DNA from 2 places in the Microbulbifer sp. THAF38 genome. Region 2 is predicted to be linked to the other one. Evidence: predicted binding sites of a transcription regulator. Region 2 holds the regulator's gene; the other holds the start of a gene.
The links. The regulator PhoB, encoded in region 2, activates phosphate uptake and scavenging genes when phosphate is short. The targets are predictions, from matches to a motif close to TGTCATAAANNTGTAACA.

Region 1: FIU95_RS10270 (porin) is a predicted target of PhoB. The motif match lies at 5,384-5,401, and genes of this name have one in related genera.

Annotation. Positions count from the first base shown of each region.
Region 1 is NZ_CP045369.1:2,415,509-2,425,416, forward strand. Features, by position in the region: gene msbA (lipid A export permease/ATP-binding protein MsbA) at 1-1,410, opposite strand, end outside; gene FIU95_RS10255 (biopolymer transporter ExbD) at 1,538-1,957, opposite strand; gene FIU95_RS10260 (MotA/TolQ/ExbB proton channel family protein) at 1,973-2,596, opposite strand; gene FIU95_RS10265 (DNA internalization-related competence protein ComEC/Rec2) at 2,675-5,242, opposite strand; gene FIU95_RS10270 (porin) at 5,527-6,504, shown strand; gene FIU95_RS10275 (bifunctional 2-methylcitrate dehydratase/aconitate hydratase) at 6,635-8,119, opposite strand; gene FIU95_RS21720 (cytochrome P460 family protein) at 8,456-8,662, shown strand; gene yegQ (tRNA 5-hydroxyuridine modification protein YegQ) at 8,782-9,908, shown strand, end outside.
Region 2 is NZ_CP045369.1:4,601,631-4,611,538, reverse strand. Features, by position in the region: gene FIU95_RS20075 (M48 family metalloprotease) at 1-337, opposite strand, end outside; gene FIU95_RS20070 (DUF4265 domain-containing protein) at 407-886, shown strand; gene yaaA (peroxide stress protein YaaA) at 955-1,731, shown strand; gene FIU95_RS20060 (DUF938 domain-containing protein) at 1,728-2,339, shown strand; gene FIU95_RS20055 (hypothetical protein) at 2,342-2,701, shown strand; gene phoR (phosphate regulon sensor histidine kinase PhoR) at 2,724-4,055, opposite strand; gene phoB (phosphate regulon transcriptional regulator PhoB) at 4,189-4,893, opposite strand; gene ubiA (4-hydroxybenzoate octaprenyltransferase) at 5,003-5,845, opposite strand; gene FIU95_RS20035 (chorismate lyase) at 5,909-6,490, opposite strand; gene FIU95_RS20030 (dicarboxylate/amino acid:cation symporter) at 6,637-7,956, shown strand; gene recG (ATP-dependent DNA helicase RecG) at 7,969-9,908, opposite strand, start outside.

The DNA of each region.
Region 1 (9,908 bases), 2.2 Mb from region 2:
CTCTTTCGGGGCACCTTCCAGCTCGCCATAAGCAATATTGCGAAAGACGCTATCGTTAAACAGCACAATATTTTGCGACACCATGCTGATATGTCGGCGCAGCTCTTGCAGTGGAACCGTTGAAATATCGACCCCATCAATCAGGATGCGCCCCCCGGTAGGCTCATAAAAGCGAGCGAGCAAACTTGCTAGGGTTGTTTTACCGGAGCCCGAGGCGCCGACCAGCGCAACCGTCTCGCCCGGCTCTACCGAGAAGCTGATATTCGAAAGTACCTGGGGAGCGGCCTTATCGTAACTGAAATCAAGAGACTCAAAAGTAACCGCACCTCGCACGGGTTTGGGCAGTGCCTCACGGCCACCCTCCGGTTCACTGGGCGTATCCATTACCTCGAAAATACTTTCTGCCGCGGCGATCCCCTTCTGAATGTCCGCAAAGACTTCTGAAAGGCTGCGCACCGGCTTGGCCAAAGAGGCAGCGGCACCGATGTAAGCGGCGAAAACACCGGCAGTCATGGATTCCACCATGCCCGGTGCCAATGCCAACCACACGATGGTGGCGGTAGACAGGCCAACCAGAATTTGAATCACCGACACACTGGCGTTATTAGCCACCACCAATTTCATAAATTGCCGGCGGTTATTGTCACTAGCCGATTCAAAGCGTGAATTTTCATATCCTTGACCGCCGTACATCCGCACCACCTGATAACCATTAATGGCCTCCTGGGTAACATGGGTGACATCGCCCATGGAGTTTTGGATACGGTGGCTCAATTTACGGAATCGCTTGCCCACGGTACGCACAATAAGGGCAATCAAGGGGGCGAACAGGAAAAAGGTTAATGTCAGTTTCCAGTTCACCAGCAATAAGTAAGCCAGCAGCGCAACGGTCGTGAAGGTCTCGCGAAATAGAACCTTGACCGCTTTGGTGATGGAGTTGGTGACCTGCTCAACATTGTATGAGACTTTGGAAATCAGGTAGGCGCCGGTGTAACGATCAAAATAGGCGCTGGGCAGCTGACCAATTTTTTCAAATAACTGGGACCGCAACTGGTGAATAACCGCACGACCCACATAGGCGAGACCATAACTGCCAACAAAATTACCAATCGCGCGCAGCAGAATAATGATCAACATGGCCAGAGGTACCAGCCAGCGCGCAGTCTCTTGTGGCATCACTCCATCGGGATAATAGGAGGCGACATATTTCGACAGAAAACCTCTGCTTTCCTGGATACCAGCGCCAACCGCATCTAACAGCAGCTCCGTAACAGCGATCAGGCTGACGCCCATGATGGAAAACAGGAAAAAACCCAGCACCGCAACACCAAAAATGGACAGGTGCGGCCGGGCATAGGCGAGTAAACGTCGGTAAGTGTGTGCCCCTTGCTGAGGTTTACTGGGGGGCATGGTAACTTTCTTCATACAGACCAATGACTGGACTCACCCCAAAAACCCTAGGGTAATGGGGCGAGTGCGCTCGCAGGGCTAGCAGGGATAAGAGTCCATACCGGACCTTAAAACGAAGCCAAGCGTGCTAGTTCTCTTCTGGTTGCCGTGTAGTAATGCTTAGGTTGACAAAACCTAACTGTCCAGCGGCATCCATTGCCCGCACCACGGCCTGATGGTGAGCTGTGGCGTCGGCGGTTATCACAAGCGGGCGATTGTACTCGCCTGCAGAAACTTCCGACAGCGCAGATTTCAAAGTGGTCAACTTTTTATTGATCAACCCCTGACCATTCACTGAATAAGAGCCATCGGCACTGATCAGAATTTCAACAGCTCGAGACTGTTCCTCCGCCTGGGGCCCCGCGGCCTCGGGCAAATTCAATTTCAGATGACTCTCTTTGGTGAACGTGGTCGACACCATAAAGAAAATCAGCAGGAGAAAGACCACATCGATTAATGGCGTAAGGTTTACCCCATCCTGCTCTTTGGTTTGGCGGCGAAATTGCATGGATGGCTACCTCACTCAGGCCGCATTTTCAATTTTGCGATCACTGTGCAAAGCATCCACCAGCTTCACGGCTTCCTGTTCCATGGTGACCACGATAGTATCCACACGGCGCTGGAAGTACCTGTGCGCCATCAATGCCGGAATCGCCACAGTCAAACCCGCCGCCGTAGTAATCAGAGCCTGGCTGATACCACCGGCCAAAATACCCGCATTACCGGTGCCCTCCAACATAATGGCTGTGAACACCTGAATCATGCCGATTACCGTTCCAAGCAAACCAATCAATGGCGCAACGGCGGCAATGGTGCCCAGAGCATTGAGGAAACGTTCCAGCTCATGCACTACCTGGCTCGCAGTCTCTTCAATACTGTCTCTCATCACCTCACGACCATGGCGGGAGTTGGAAAGACCTGCGGCAAAAATTCTTCCAAGTGGACTGGAATCACGCAGCTCTTTCAGTTTCTCACCATTGACCTGATTGCTTTTCAGCCACCCCCACACTTCTCCAAGTAAAGTGCGCGGTGCAATGCGCTGGGGATTCAGCGTCCAAAAACGCTCAATGCTAATAGCAATAACAGCAACGGAACACAACAGGATCGGCAACATCAGCCAGCCGCCAGATTTTATTATTTCAAACACTTTTCTTGGCCCTAAACAGCGAGAGGGATTTCTGGAATTTTTCTGCATCTTAGACGCAGGAGTCGCACTTTATCACAGCTACTCTCGGCGGCTAAGTCTTCCACTAGGCTCAGCCTCACCATTGTGATCGGCATACCAAAACCGTGGCGCGGAACGCCCCAGATTTATTGCAGGTTCCGAAGTGCTTTTGTGCCAATGTAATTCGATAGCCCCACTCTGGGCCGTATTGAAAATTTGCGTGTCCATCGCGCGGTAGCGTGCAACTACGTCCGCATGCGGATGGCCAAAATGATGGCGATAACCCGCACTGAATATGACTCGTTCAGGCTTTGCCCAACTCAACAAGGCCTGCGATGAAGATGTCTTGGAGCCGTGATGCGGTGCCACCAGTAAATCCACTGGCCTCTGCATTGGATAGAGTTCCACAAGGCTGCGTTCTACCGAACTGGTGATATCACCAGTGAGTAATATACGTATTTGCTGCCACTCAATCAGAGCCACACAGCTCTGGTAATTCTCCTCACCATCCATCGCTTTTTGCAGTGGCCACAACCAATGCACAGAGAGATCACCAAAGAAAACCGTTTCACCCGCAACACAGGAATTCGCATGAATATCAGAGCCTCTCGTCAGCTTCTCTCCCAGCTGCCCTGGAGCATAGAAATTGTTGACAAACAAAGACTGCAACAGCGCTTCCACCCCACCGGCATGATCCCTGTCTCCGTGGCTCACGACTAACGCATCGAGTGCACTCACACCCGCTCCACTCAAATAAGGGGCAACAATGGCACCTCCAGCACTCCAACCCGATGAGGAGACTGGACCGGTGTCGAAGACAAGGCGCGCCTCTTGGGTGCGAATTGAAAGGGCCAACCCCTGGCCGACATCCAAAGCGGTGAAAGTAAGACCTTGGCGACCAGTAGCCGACATAGGCAATAGAGGTTGCAGTAATGGAAGTAGAAACAGGAGCCCCAGATAGCGCCCCGGTACCCCCCTAGGCAAAATCAGTAATAAGGCGCCCAGTGCGGATAAGACGAGCAGGGTTGCGCTTTGAGGTGGCAACAAAGGCTGCCAGGTAGGTACAAAATCCCCCGCATTCTCCAGCATTTCCATCAGAAGAGTCAGCTGCCAATCGGCAAACTTAAAGCACCAGATTCCTGGAATGGTCCCCATCAGTAAGGTACCTAACATCAAGGCCGGCAGTATTAGCAAGCCAAGCCAGGGGATTGCCAGCAGGTTCAGCAGTATCCCACCCGAGCTGTAGCCGGAAAAATATACTACCGAGGGCAGAATCAAACCCAGCGCCACCAGCCATTGGCTGCGCAATAATTGAACAAAGGTGGCAAACCTGCGTAAAAGCCAGGCTTTCATGCGCTTTTTCATCCCCACATGAGCGCATGTTTCACCACCTTCCACACCGATCTCCGCCGCCCTCGCCTGCCAAACGGAACTGCGCCCTGAAAACCCCAAAAGAAGCGCACCCACCGCGGTGAACGACAGCCAAAACCCTACTCCGAAGAAAGCCAATGGCTGAATAGTCAGCACTAGCGCCAAAGCGAGAGAAAAGGCCAAGCCAGCGCCTACTCTTCGCCGCCAATGCCAGGCCAGCAACAAGACCCAAGTCATCACCAAGGCCCTTTGGGCTGAAAGAGGCGCACCGGCCAAAAGGGTGTAGATCAGGGTGCCAAGGAGCGCCAGAAGCAGCGGCAACCACCTGGGGCTGGCACCCAGTAACACCCCCAAAGTTCGGGCCAAAACCTGCCCCAGCAAAAGTAAAAATCCAGCCACCATACCCACATGCAAGCCCGATATGGCCAAAAGGTGTGCGGTCCCTGTCTCCCTTAAGAGGTCCTTATCGGCATGGGAAAGACCACTGCGGTCTCCCAATAGCAGCGCTGTGACCAAGGCACTCTGATTTATCGGTAGCTTTTGAATCTTCTCCCTCAGAGTGTCTCGCAAGGCAGATAGCCCTAAACTCTGCCCTAACCACTGCGGATCACCATTTTGAGTACGCACATAGCCCGTTGCGTAGACGCCACGCCGTAAAAGCCAGCCCTCATAATCGAAGGTATGGGGATTCACACTACCGCGCGGGCGCTTTAATCGCACCGATAACAACCAGCGACTATTACCGCGCAAACGCGCCTGCACCTCTTCATCTGCTCGATACCAGGTGAGATAGAGGAGACTGCCTGAATCAATACCCCCTGCCCCCGCCTCCAAGACCCTCGCCTGGAAGCGTATATCCCTAGTGCCGCCACCCTGTAATGCGTGGTTATTTCTTACTTCGGGTAGGGATACAACCTCAACTCTTAGGCGTTGATCAATGCCATGTGCAGTTTCGGGTAAACGCTGCTCAAGCGCAGTTTTATTGCTCGATAGCGCCCAAAGAGCCCCGAGTAATGAGATGACAAGTAATAGAGAGAGGAAGCGTCTTTGAGGAAGAGAAAGCAACAGTAGTAAAACAACCAGGTATACCCACAGTACCGCTCCTATTTCCGGCAAAACAGGCAGCATGCCAATAACTGCAACTGACAGAGAGAACATCCAAAGAGCTAGAGTGAGGCTCCATGGCCACAGGGTAGATTTGTGCCCCAGCCTCACACCGAGGCTGTTCGTTTTTTGTGCAACCTCTTTGGCACCCATCCCTGTAAAAGCCCTGTAATAACAACACATTGATTAATTTGATTCACCATATGAAACAGGTACCTTAGAACCATAAAACACCTGTAATCGGCGCGCCATGCCGCATTGTGACTGCCTTAACTGTTATTCATGGCACCTGTTGGTCATATTTTTTTAAGAAAAATGCCATGTTTAACATGTTTGTAATATTCAGGTCGCAGAATCCGCACCAAATCGAGGGGCAACCAAAAGATTGAACGGAAGGCTTCCCCTCAACCCACAACCATAAACTGTGCGAGACGACTATGAATAAGACCGCTCTCTCTCTGGCCATTGTTGCCATGATCCCTACTCTGGCCAGCGCCCAAGAAGAAGGCGATGTCCTCGACTTTTACGGCAAAGCCAATGCTACCTTTCAGTCTGCTGACGAAGGTGATGGCTCTGTAACCGACGTTCAAAGCAACGCTTCCCGCTTGGGTGTTAAGGGCGAGATCGCCCTGACCGACGGCATCAAGGGTATCTATCGTATGGAATACGAAGTAGATATGGACGGCGACGCTGACGATACTTTCTCCCAGCGCAACATCTACGCAGGCCTGGAAGGCGGCTTCGGTCAGGTAATCGCGGGTAAGTTCGATACCCCACTGAAGGTTGCTCAGAAGAAAGTTGACCTGTTCAACGACCTGGAAGGCGATATCAAAAGCCTGATCACCAGCAGCGACAACCGCGAAGAAGACGCTCTGCAGTACACTACTCCGTCTTTCGCTGGCTTCAAAGCTTCTGCTGCTTACATTAGCAACAAAGATGAAGTCATTGGTTACGAGATCGTTGGCCAAGATGACGATGGTAACGACATCTTAGGTAAAGAAATCAAGCGCAACAACGGCATCTCTACTTCTATTGCTTACGATAACAATGGCGTTTACATGGCCTACGCTTTCGACCAAGACGTTGAAGGCCAGGACGTTGACGTTCAGCGCTTTGTAGCTCAATACAACATCGGCCCTGTACAGGTTGGTGCCCTGTTCGAAGACCAGGAAAACGCTGACGGCGAAAACGCCGATGGCTGGATGGGCTCTGTAGCGTACAAAATCGAACAGTGGACTCTGAAAGCTCAGTACGGTCAGTCTGACATTAAGAAAGAAGACGGCGAAACTTACAGCCTGGGCGTTGACTACAAGTTCAACAGCGCAGCAAAAGTATTTGGCTTCTACACCGACGAAACTGCTGATGGCGATTACGACCGCAGCTATGCCGGTATCGGTGCTGAATACAAGTTCTAAGAGCACTTGTGACGGCGGTCATCCAAATTGGGAAGAGCTGTTTGACCGTCGTATGATTTGAGAGCTTGAATTAGGCGGCCTATGGCCGCCTTTTTTATTGGAAGCTCTAAAGCCATATTGCGGCAGCCCATCAAATAACCAACTTCTCCATGAAAAGATGCACTGGCATTGCCTGTAACTGTTGTTGATCAGCAAATAAAGCTAATATTTTATCTGCTTGGCCTGAAGGGAAGCGTGCAGCCAGATTGGAGTGGAATTTCTTCAACAAAAGCGGTATCCCCTCTTTACGGCGTCGACGATGACCAAGGGGGTATTCCACCACTACATTCTCTGTTGCCTTGCCCCCCTTAAAAAATACCTGCACACCATTCGCAATTGAACGCTTATCCGGATCAAGGTAATCCTTGGAATAGCAGCCATCTTCAACAACCGTAATTTTCCCGCGCAGCATATCAATTTCCGGATGGGACTGATGGAATTCATCCTCGTAATAGCCAGCCTGCAAATCCCCAAACAAAAGCGCTGCAGCCACGATATATTGCAGACAGTGGTCGCGATCCGCCGGATTGGCGAGAGGGCCGCTTTTACTAATAATTCGTATTGCAGATTGATGGGTGGTCACGACAATCCTATCAATATCCCCCACTCTGTCTTTCACCTGCGGATGTAAAAAAATCGCAGCCTCACAGGCCGTCTGGCCATGAAATTCCGCCGGGAAGGAGATTTTGAAGAGGATATTTTCCATTACATAAGATCCGTATCTGCGCGGAAACTTGAATTGCTGCTCCTCCAACGGTTTTATTGCCTGATCAGCATTGGTTTTACTGAAAGCCACGTCATAAAAGCCCCACTGCTTCGCCGTAAGTACGGTTGGTATACCCATCTCACCACGCATGGCCATATCCGCCAAGCGAACTCCCCTTGCCGTGGCATCTCCTGCCGCCCAAGATTTACGCGAACCCGTATTGGGGAAGTGCCTGTAGGTACGCAGGGCACTACCATCTACCCAGGCCTGGGAAATCGCCGCCAATAATTCTTGCCGGTTTCCCCCCATCAACCAGGCAGCTACCGCTGTTGAAGCCACACGAACCAACAATACATGGTCCAATCCGACACGATTAAAGCTGTTCTGTAATGCCAGTATCCCCTGGATTTCATAGGCCTTGATCATCGCCTCCAACACCTTTCCCATTGTCATGGGCTCTTCACCTGCACTCAGCCGCTTCTGAGAAAGAAAATCGCACACCGCCAAGATGGCACCCAGATTGTCAGATGGATGCCCCCACTCAGCGGCCAGCCAGGTATCATTGAAATCCAGCCAGCGGATGGTGCAGCCTATATCCCAGGCAGCTTTAACCGGGTCCATACGAAATTGAGTACCCGGCACACGAGCCCCATTGGGCACCCAGGTTCCCTCAGCCAAAGGGCCAAGCAGTTTTGTGCATTCAGGAAAGCGCAATGCCAAAAAGGCACAGCCGAGAGAATCCATTAGGCAGTAGTGCGCTGTTTGCCAGGCCTCATTAGAATCAACCTCAAAATTGAGAACGTAATCGGCGATATCCTGGATGACCTGATCATAAATTAGGTGGCCAGCTTGGTCTGAGTCGGTACGCATAGCAGAAGGCCTGGTGGAATAGAGGAGAAATTAAATAAGCCTAGTAATTTTTTTATAATTGAGAGCTAGAGCTATTCCCCAACTCCATGGAATCAACATTGAAAGAGGTATTGTGTGCACAATCCGTTTAGTAACACTGGGATACTGTTTTGCCTACAGGCAGTAGCACAGAAGAATCCAAAGTCCACTTTCAGTCATTTCATCGACACATAGGGAAACATCACGTCACCCAAGGAGTATCGTCAAGAATGGACATTTCTAAGCTCTTATCATGTTAAGTCATTCAGTGGCAAGAACTGGGATACACACATTGTTTACACTCAACCTGAAGCGGTTATAACCTTTAGCAAAAGTGGAAGATTCCCTAAGAATGAGGCCTGGGCAGAAGGTTGGGGATGGGCTTTATTCAAGCCAGGGGTAGCAAAAAGTGAAACCAAAACCTGGAAGGGCAGCGGGCTTAACAACTGTTTTGGATGCCACTTACCAGCCAAAAATAATGACTGGGTCTATACACAAGGCTATCAACAAGTCCTACAGAATTAACAAGCAAGCATAGCCTCCTTCAAATCAGCTTATCACTTCCACCCCAGCACTAATTGATTTATATCAATTAGTGCAACCTTGATCACCGTTATCATGCGGCCGCGTCCGACTATTCCACTATGAGTTTTTCTGTGTTCAAACCTGAGTTACTGTCCCCCGCAGGGACTTTAAAAAATATGCGCTATGCGTTTGCCTATGGTGCCGATGCCGTTTATGCCGGCCAGCCCCGCTACAGCTTGCGTGTGCGCAATAATGAATTTAAAAATATTGAAACCCTGCGCCTAGGCATAGAAGAAGCACACCAGCAGGGAAAACAGTTCTATATCGCCTCTAATATCGCCGCTCACAACGACAAAGTTCGCAGTTACCTGCGGGACCTGGAAGAAATTGTCGAAATGGGGCCTGACGCCCTGATTATGTCCGACCCAGGCCTGATAATGATGGTAAGGGAGCGCTGGCCTGAACTGCCAGTCCACCTATCCGTACAGGCCAATGCGGTAAACTACGCGACCGTAAAGTTCTGGCATCGCCAGGGGTTATCTCGGGTGATACTTTCCCGGGAGCTGTCCCTGGATGAGATTGAAGAAATTCGCCAGAAAGTGCCTGAGATGGAGTTGGAAGTCTTTGTCCACGGAGCACTCTGTATCGCCTATTCCGGGCGCTGCTTGCTATCCGGTTATATGACCCATAGAGATGCCAACCAGGGCGCCTGCACCAACTCCTGCCGCTGGCAATACCAAGCTCATGAAGCCAAAGAGAATGAAGTTGGCGAGTTGATTCATGTGCAAACCCAGGAAACTATTCAGGAATCTATCCAGAAACCCATCCAGCAACCCACCTCCGCCAGTGGCAGTACTTCCCAGGCCTTTTTACTGCAGGAAGAAGGTCGCCCTGGCGAATATATGCCGGCCTACGAAGATGAGCACGGCACCTACATCATGAACTCCAAAGATTTGCGGGCCGTACAGCACGTCAAGCGCCTCACAGAAATGGGAGTTCACTCTTTAAAAATCGAAGGTCGCACTAAATCCCACTACTATGTGGCTCGTACTGCTCAGATCTATCGTCGCGCTATAGACGATGCTGCAGCAGGAAAAGACTTTGACATGAAGATGATGGACGAATTAGAAACCCTCTCGAACAGGGGCTACACAGAAGGTTTCTACCGTCGCCATCCACCAGCAGAATACCAGCAATATGAAAAGGGATTGATATCAACTCCGGGCCAACAGTTCGTAGGCGAGCT
Region 2 (9,908 bases):
GGTTAATGGCGATTTTGCCTCCAGGCAGTGCCCAGGCGTTGGGAACGGAGTTGTTCAACACCACAAATTCATAGGGTAGCTGCGGTTGGTCCGAGACCCGTGCCAGTTTCTGCCCAACCCGGTTCACATACTCTTGCAAACTGGGGTCTATGGTGTACTGGCCACCCTGCTGTTGCTGGTTGATCGGGTATTGTTGCTGCCCTAAATTCAATTCCTGTTGGGTTGAAATCAGGGAAAGCTGTTGCTCTCCGGTCACCGGATTGGTGACACAGCCACTGAGAATTGAGGTCGCTGTCAACGCCAGTGCGGCGAAGAAAGCCTGGTTACGCGAGATCATTGCTTGCCTCCCTGTATAATGCCGAGTATTCAACGATCACCCATTGTACACAGTCGGGGAATAGAGGTTATGACGGCACTTCAGGTAATTGAGTTATTTGCGGGCACCAATCCCGATGGCGAACCGGTGGTGGAGCGCTTACAGGTGCGTGTCAACGAGGATGATAGTTGCCAGTTGGTGCGTTCTCCCGCGTTTATAAAAGGCATCGCCAGCGGCGATTGCATTAAGGTGGATAAAGATACCCAGCAGTTCGAGCTGGTAAAGCGTTCGGGTAATCTGGCGATCCGCGTCTTTTGTCGCGGTAACAGCGCCGAACTTTCCGACCGCTTGAGCCCACAGTTGGAAAAACTTGGAGGAGAGCTGGATCTGGAAGTTCCACGAATGCTGGTATACAGCATCCATGTGAGCTGTGGTTTCGACAAAATTGAACAAATTCTTAATAGTGTCTGCGATGGTGCTAACAGTGCTTGGTACTACGGCAATGTCTACGACCCCAAAGATGGCCAGACCCCACTCAATTGGTGGCAGGATATACTGAAGCCAGAGTAGGCTATTGACCGCCGGTCCGAGCGGCTGGACCCAAACGGAAAGCGAAGCAGCGATAAGTAAGGCACCCGATGTTAATAGTGATTTCTCCAGCCAAGACGCTGGATTACGAGAGCGAAATTCCCACCCTGGAAACCACTCAACCGGATTTTCTCAAGGAGTCAGCGGCACTAATCAAAGAGTTGCGTGATTTGAGTCCGCAACAGGTCTCTAGCCTGATGAAGATTTCCGACAAGCTCGGTGTGCTGAATTACGATCGCTTCCAATCCTGGAAACGCCCTTTCACTGATAAGAATGCACGCCCAGCCCTGCTCGCTTTTAAGGGTGATGTTTACACTGGTCTGGCTGCCGAAACCATGGGTAAGCGCGATTTCAGCTATGCCCAGAAGCACCTGCGTATGCTCTCCGGCCTCTATGGCCTATTGCGCCCACTGGATCTGATGCAGCCCTACCGCCTGGAGATGGGGACCAAATTTGAAAACAGTCGCGGTAAAAATCTGTATGAATTTTGGGGAGAGCAAATTACTGAGGCGCTCAATTTACAGCTGCAAGCGCTGAAGAGTCGGGAGTTGGTCAACCTCGCTTCTAATGAGTATTTCAAGGCGGTAAAGCCCAAAGCGCTCGATGCGGAGGTAATCACTCCCCACTTCAAAGATCTAAAAAATGGTCAGTACAAAATGATCAGTTTCTTTGCCAAAAAGGCGCGGGGCATGATGAGCCGCTGGGCCATTGAGCAGCGGGTGAAGAAGGCGGAGGAGCTTAAAGGCTTTGATATGGCTGGCTATTCCTATAACTCGAAGATGTCCAGTGAACGGGATTGGGTTTTTACTCGGGATGAGCAGCCGTGAGCGATTCCAGTCTGCCGGATGCGCCGGCTTGTGCGCGCAATCGCGATCCAATACTTTCCCACTTGCGCCGCCTGTTGGAGGATAGCCAAAAGGTATTGGAGGTGGGGAGCGGCACGGGCCAGCATGCGGTCTATTTTGCCCCGCGCCTGCCCCACTTAATCTGGCAGACCTCGGAACGCGCAGAAATGCTGCCCGGCGTACGCGCCTGGCTGGCGAGTGTGCCCGCACAGAACCTGCGCCAACCATTGACCCTGGATGTCGATGCGTCCTGGCCTGAGTTGAATTTTGATGCGGTGTTTAGTGCGAATACCCTGCACATCATGTCGCGGGAGTCGGTCCAGCGCTTTTTTCACCAACTGCGTACCCTGCTACAACCTGGTGGTTTGTTGGTTGTTTATGGCCCTTTCAAGATCGATGGTAGTTTTATCGGCCCCAGCAATGCAGATTTCGACACCTATCTTAAAGAGCGCAATCCCGACAGCGGTATTCGCGATCTGGAGTGGTTGGACCAGTTGGCAGGGGATGTAGGCATGCAGCGAGAAGAATTAAATTACCTGCCAGCGAACAATCAGTTGGTTGTTTGGCGTAAAAACGATAACAAGGAGTGATTATGCCCGTATGGTTTGAAGTGTCGGTCGTTGTGGCGTTTGCCATTGGGGCTGTTTTCTTTTTCGCTAAATACCGCGAGACCGCCGCCGCCCTGCATGAGAGTGAGCGTATGAAAACACGTCTCTCCAATGACTTGAATCGCTATAAGGATGTACCGCGGCTGCGAGCTTTGCGCGATGCATTGGTCGGTACCAAACCTCTGCCCGTAGATGATGACGGCAATGAGCATCTGCTATTGCGGGATGGAGACTTGCAGTTGCATCACTTGATTTTGCGCCGGGAGAGTACCCCGGTACACGATGAAGAGGAAGCTACCTACATAAAAGATGGTGAGCCGGTAAAGCTGTCAGAATTTGAATAGCTTTTACTGATACAGGGGCGGATCAGGAATCCGCCTTTTCGTTTTGTAGCAGTGCCCTGGAGGGTTTTTCTTCCAGCTTGGTGGAGGGGAAGTGCAGGGTGAAGGTACTGCCCTGACCGGGGACGCTCCGAACACTCATTTCTGCGCCGTGGCGCAACAGTACATGTTTGACAATGGCCAGGCCCAATCCCGTACCGCCACTATCGCGGGAGCGACCGGGGTCTACTCGGTAAAAACGTTCGGTAAGACGCGGGATATGAATCGGATCTATGCCGATACCCTGGTCCTGCACACTGAAGTGTCCGCCATCCTTATCCTGCCACCAGCGCAGCTGGATTTCTCCGTTCCCCGGACTGTATTTCACCGCATTGAACGCAAGATTAGCGAAGGCGCTGTGTAGCTCGCTGGCATCGCCGCGAATGCTGCAATCCCCTTCGCAGTCCACCGTGACCGGGTGGCGGTCACCGCTAAAGCTGCGTGCCTCCCGGGCAACCCGCTCCATCAACTCGCGGACATCCACGGAGACGTCGCTGGATTTCCGCTCGGAAGTCTCCAGGCGTGCCAGGAGGAGCAGATCATTGACCAACGTGGTCATACGCGCGGCTTGTTCCTCCATCTGAACCAGAGGGCGACGCCAGGCGGGGGGAGCCATATCGCTGCTCTGTAGGGTTTCCAGGTAGCCGGCGATTACGGTGAGCGGAGTGCGCAGTTCGTGGGAGACGTTAGCGACAAAATCCCGGCGCATCTGCTCGAGATTGTGCAGGCGAGTGATATCGCGAACGATCACCAGAGCTTCATCCTTACCGTAGCGGGTGACTTCCAGCTGCAGGTGAAGAGCTTCATTACCCGGCGCCTGCAGGGTCAGTGGTCCGCGGGGACTGTTGTCCTCGCTGTGCATATAGCTGACAAATCCGGGATCGCGCACGAAGTTCACCAGGGACTGTCCCTGATCGCTGGACTGTAGGCCGAGCAGCTCGCCGGCGGCGGGGTTCCACCAAGCCAGATGGTCGCCATTTTCCAATGCCACAATACCTTCGCGCAGGGCACTGGTACTGTCCTGAACACGGCGCAACATGGCGTGCAGCTTTTGTTTTTCGCGGCGGTGGCGGCGCTGCATGCGGTAGAAGTCGTCGTAGATTTCGCCCCAGATGCCAAAAGCGGTGGGCGCAGGGCCGCGGCGGCCATTGGCCAGCCAGCGATTGAAACGGTGCTGTTGCCACAGCACCGAGAGCAGGTAGGCTGCCAGCCCCAAGATCAGGGTCAGGGACCACTCGGAGGTGGTGAACCCTAGGGTTAAGCAGCCCAGTGCAATAATTAAAAAGCGCGAAAATTCGCCAATACTGCGATCCAACATAGCCTTGCCGTGTTACCTGGCGGTCGTCGGGAGGGCTGGTGTCCACCCCCGCACTCAGTACATCTTAGAAACCCGGTCCTCTACAGGAATGACCAAGGGTTACCGCGGGAGTCAGTGCCGATCCAGGGGATTGTCACACTTTTTCGACAGTTTGCACAGAAAATCGATAGCCGGTGCCGCGCACCGTCTGGATATAGCGGTCGTGACCATCCAGTGCCAGCGCCTTGCGCAGGCGGCGGATATGCACGTCGACCGTGCGCTCCTCCACATACACATTACCGCCCCAGACATGGTCCAGCAGCTGGGTGCGGGTGTAGGCACGCTCCTGGTGAGAGAGGAAGAAGGTCAGCAGGCGAAATTCGGTCGGGCCCATATCCACCGGCTGTCCCTTGATGTTGACCCTGTGGCTGAGAGGGTCCAGAACCAAATCTCCGGCGCTGAGGGGGTCTTCGGGGGTGGCTGGGCCGGCGCGGCGCAGCACTGCCTTGAGGCGCGCCACCAGTTCGCGGGGGGAGAATGGCTTGGTGATATAGTCGTCGGCGCCCGTCTCTAACCCTTTGATTTTATTATCTTCTTCACCTTTGGCGGTGAGCATGATAATGGGCACCGCAGTGGTCAGCTCGTCGCGTTTGAGGCGGCGGGCCAGCTCCACACCGGATACATCGGGCAGCATCCAATCGAGGAGAATGAGGTCTGGCTTTTCGTCGATGACCAGGGCGTGGGCCTCCTGGGCGTTCTCCGCCTCCAGGCAGCGGTAGTCTGCCATTTCCAACGCCACCCGTAGCATATCGCGGACTGCTGCTTCGTCGTCGACAATCAGGATTGTTTTACTGTGCATTTGGCTGCCATACCCGTTCTGTTGTCAGAAGTTCCCGGTTATGACCGGGGATTAAACGGGATTTATATGACAAATATATGACGGTTATGCCTCAACTCCCAGACCTGGATCAATTGAAGAGGTAATGCAGGAATATTCCGGCAAATATCGCCAATCCGACCCAGTTGTTATGGAGAAATGCTTTGAAGCAGGCGTTTCTGTCCCGGTCGCGGATCAGCCACTGCTGGTAGCAGAAGAATGCCGCCACGATAGCCATAGCCACATAGTAAATGGCTCCGAGAGCAAAGCGCTGGCCCATCAACAGTAGTGCCAATAACACCAAAAACTGCAGGGCTGCAGTCATGGCTCTGTCCATATCCCCGAACAGAATTGCCGTGGATTTGACCCCGATTTTCAGGTCGTCATCCCGATCCACCATGGCGTAGAAGGTGTCGTAGCAGAGAGTCCACAACAGGTTGGCAGTATAAAGAAGCCAAGCCTGTGGCGGGACTTCGCCAGTCACTGCGGCAAAAGCCATGGGGATGCCCATACTGAATGCCGCACCCAGTACCACTTGTGGCAGGTGAGTATGGCGCTTTGCGAAGGGGTAGCAGAAGGCCAATGCCAGTGCTGGCAATGACAATAAAATCGTGAGCAGGTTGGTGGTGAGGACCAGTAGAAAAGCCGCGAAGCTGAGCCCGGCAAAGAGGCCCAGGGCTGCCTTGGGGGTAATGCTTCCTGTGGCGAGGGGGCGCGTGGCGGTGCGCTTTACATGGCCGTCAATCTCGCGGTCGGCAAAGTCGTTTACCGCACAGCCGGCCGCGCGCATCAGTATGACTCCCAGAGTGAACACCGCAAACAGGTGCTGCCCTGGCCAGCCGCCCGCGGCGAGCCAAAGTGCGGCCCAGGTTGGCCATAGCAGTAGCAGGGAGCCGATGGGCCTATCCATACGCGCCAATTGCCAATAGGGCATTACTGCGGGCCAGCGCGCGGCGATTTGTTGGCTGATCACGGTAGCTTATCTCCCTGTGTTTGGTTATTGGTTTGTGGGGGCTATGGGTGGGCCGTCGGGACGAAAGTGCGTGAGGAAGGCCTCTGCCACCAGCAGGGGTTTGCCCCGCAGCCAAAATATTGAACGGCGCCCCCAGACGTTATCGCCCTCGTTGCAGAGCCCTTGAGCCTGCAAATCGGGGTTGCGGCGCAATTGGTTGAACTCTATCTCACCGCGGCGAATCCCCGGTTCGCTGAAAAGCAGCTCCCCCAGGGGGCGGCTGTCCAGGCTGCGCAGGTTGCGGGACTTGCCCTGCAGGCTGCGCAGGGGCAGGACACTACGAGCGTAAACCCAGGGCTGGCCACAGCCCAGCAATAGAACCTCTCGCACCAGGGCGCGGCTGCGGCGATTTAAATTGAGTGCGCGGCACTCCTCGGCGCGGGGCAGTTGCCAGCTCTGGCCGAGTACCCGCACGCTAAAGTCCCCCCCACTTAATTGCTTCAGGGCTGCAGTGAGCGAACCGGTGTACGCCAGCCACGGCATCAGGTTTTCCGGTGGCTGGGACTGCGCCGGTTCAAATGGCCGCCCCTGCCAATCGCCCGCAGGTACAAATGGAGATTGGTGCAACGATAACTCCGCAGTCTGCAAAAGGGGGCATTGTACCCTGCCCTCTGGCGGCTGGCGCCACCCCGTTGGATTTTTGCTCACCGGGGCGGCAATGGATATAGTGCTCCCTTTAATGAAAACAATGAATTTATAAAGAGAAGCTTGTTATGGGGCTTACGACCAAAATTCTTCTGGGGATGGTGGCGGGCATCGGCCTGGGGGTCTTGTTCAATTACTTGAATGCCAGCCAGTTGTTGGGTGCCGGCGTTACCGAGGCCATCAATCTCTATCTGACAGAGGGGCTCTTCGACATCATCGGCCGGATCTTTATCGCCTCGCTGAAATTGATGGTGGTGCCACTGGTATTGGTTTCCTTGATCAGCGGTGCCTGTGCCCTGTCAGAGGGCAGTCGGATCGGGCCGCTGGCGGGTAAAACTGTCCTGCTTTACATGCTCACTACGGCGATTGCCATAACAGTGGCCCTGTGCCTGGCACTGGTATTCCAGCCTGGGGTTGGTGTGAGTGAGGCCGCTGCGACAGTAAATTCTACATTCCAGCCAAAGGAGTCTCCGCCCCTTTCTGAAGTCCTGGTGAATATCTTCCCCACCAACCCGGTCGCGGCTATGGCCGAAGGCAATATGCTGCAGATTATCGTGTTTGCCCTGTTGATGGGCTACGCGATTTCCCGTTGCGGTGAGCCGGGCCAGCGAATTGCCGCTTTCTTTAACGATTTGAATACCGTTGTACTGCGCATGGTTGGAGTGCTGATGGTATTTGCACCCTATGGAGTATTCGCTCTCTTGGCGAAGACATTTGCGGATCTTGGATTCAGTGGGTTAGTGCAACTGGGTAAATACTTCCTGGTCGTTTTATCTGCCCTGTTGCTCCATGCTCTGGGTGTTTACTCGATAATCTTGAAGCTTTTGAGCGGCCTCAACCCGCTGGAGCTGCTAAAGAAAATGTGGTCGACCATGGTCTTCGCTTTCAGTACCGCATCCTCAGCGGCTACCATCCCGGTAACCCTGTCGACGGTGGAAAAGCGTCTCGGCGTCGATAACAAGATCGCTGCTTTTACTGTACCCCTTGGCGCCACTATTAATATGGATGGCACCGCGATTATGCAGGGGGTGGCTACGGTCTTTATCGCCCAATTCTATGGCATTGATATTGGTTTTACCGGCTATCTCACCGTAATTCTGACGGCAACTCTGGCCTCCATTGGTACCGCGGGTGTGCCCGGAGTTGGTCTGATCATGCTCGGTATGGTGCTGCAGCAGGTGGGTCTGCCGCTGGAGGGTATCGCGATTATTATCGGCGTCGACCGCTTGTTGGATATGGTGCGCACTGCAGTGAATATCACCGGCGATGCGGTGGTGAGCAGCGTGGTGGCGAAGAGTGAGGGCGCACTGGATGAGGAGGTCTACTATGACTCCAATTACAACAGTGTAAATGCCAACGACCAGCAAAATACTATCGGCGCCCACTGAGGCGCCCAGGTATCAAGCCTCGGCAAAGCGGGGCTTGTTCTGTAGCCAGCGCTTGATCAGCTGGCTGCGCATTTCCTGATTCAGAGCCGGAGATACGGCGATTTTTTGCACCTGCGGCAGCAGTTCCGCATCCCGCTGTAGGTCGGCGATGCGGTGCTGGATCTCCCCGGTCTGGCGGGTGCCGAGAATTTCACCGGGGCCGCGCAAACGCAGGTCCTCTTCCGCGATGGCGAAGCCGTCGCTGTGCTGGCGCAGTGCCTGTAAACGCGCGCGGCCATTTTGTGAAAGCGGAGTGCCGTAAAGCAGTACACAGTGACTGGCAATAGAACCGCGCCCTACCCGACCGCGTAGCTGGTGCAGCTGGGCGAGGCCCAGGCGTTCGGGGTTTTCGATAATCATCAGGCTGGCATTGGGCACATCCACCCCGACCTCGATCACCGTTGTTGCTACAAGCAGATCCACCTCACCGGCTTTAAAGGCACTCATAACCTGCTCTTTCTGTTCCGGCTTGAGGCGCCCGTGTACCAGGGCTACGCGCGCACCGTCGAGCATCTCCGCTAATACCTCGGCGGTGGACTCCGCTGCCTGAGCCTGCAGGCTCTCGGACTCCTCAATCAGGGTACAGACCCAATAGGCCTGGCGCCCTTCGGCGATGGCACAGTGCACTCTTTCCATCACCTGATCGCGGCGATCGTTGGAGATTGCCACGGTGTTGATCGGCTGGCGCCCGGGGGGCAGCTCGTCGATGATGGAGCAATCCAGGTCGGCAAAGGCGGACATTGCCAGGGTGCGGGGTATCGGGGTAGCGGTCATGATCAACTGGTGTGGCTGCAGCCTGCCGGTCGCTCCGCTGGCAGCGCCCTTCTCGCGCAACTCCAAACGCTGGCGCACCCCGAAGCGGTGTTGCTCGTCGATAATTACCAGCACCAAATTGTGGAATACCACGCCTTCCTGGAAGAGCGCGTGGGTGCCCACCACCAGCTGCGCCTCGCCACTGGCAATTTTGCCCAACTGCTCGCGTCGCTCGGCGGCCTTTAAGCTACCGGTGAGTTGCGCGACCTGAACACCGAGAGGTTCAAGCCAGTTGCAGAAGTTGATTCTGTGTTGTTCGGCGAGAATCTCAGTCGGTGCCATCACCACCACCTGAGCCCCAGCGCCGATGCCTTTGAGGGCGGCCATGGCGGCTACCAGAGTCTTGCCGGCGCCGACGTCACCTTGCAGCAGGCGCATCATGGGGATGTCCTGGGCGAGGTCTTCGGCGATCTCCTCGCAGACCCGCTGTTGTGCACCGGTGAGCGCAAATGGCAGGCGCGAGCGAAAATCCCTCTCCAGGGATTTGTTTACGGGCAGTGGCGGTGCCGCGACCCTGGCGCTGTTGCGCCGCAGTTCCAGCAGGCTCAAGTGGTGTGCGAGCAGTTCTTCCAATGCCAGGCGCTGCTGCGCGGGATGCGTGCCGGCGGCGAGCTGTTCCAGCTGGGTGCCGGCAGGGGGCGAATGCAAATAAATCAGGGCGTCACTCAGGGGATAACGCAGTGTTTTTGGTAACAACTCAGCGGGTAGCAGCTCAGTAACCGCTCCGCTTCGCAGTAGAGCCACTGCCTGCTGCATCAGGTCGCGCATACGCCCCTGGCTAACGCCTTCGGTCAGGGGGTAAACCGGTGTCAGGGTTTCCTCAGTAGCGGCGTTTTCACTGCCGACCACCTCAGTTTCCGGGTGGTACAGCTCCAGGCCGGCGGCGCCGCGTCGTGCCTCGCCGAAGCAACGCACGCGGATACCGCGGGCAAAGCGATTTTTCTGCGCTGCAGAAAAGTGGAAAAAACGCAGGGTGATACTGCCGCTCATATCCTGCAGCTTCACTACCAAGCTGCGTCGGCGGCCGAAGACCACATCGGCTGCGGTCACTTCACCTTCAATAACGGCGTCCATGCCGGCGGTGAGTCCGGCTACCGGCA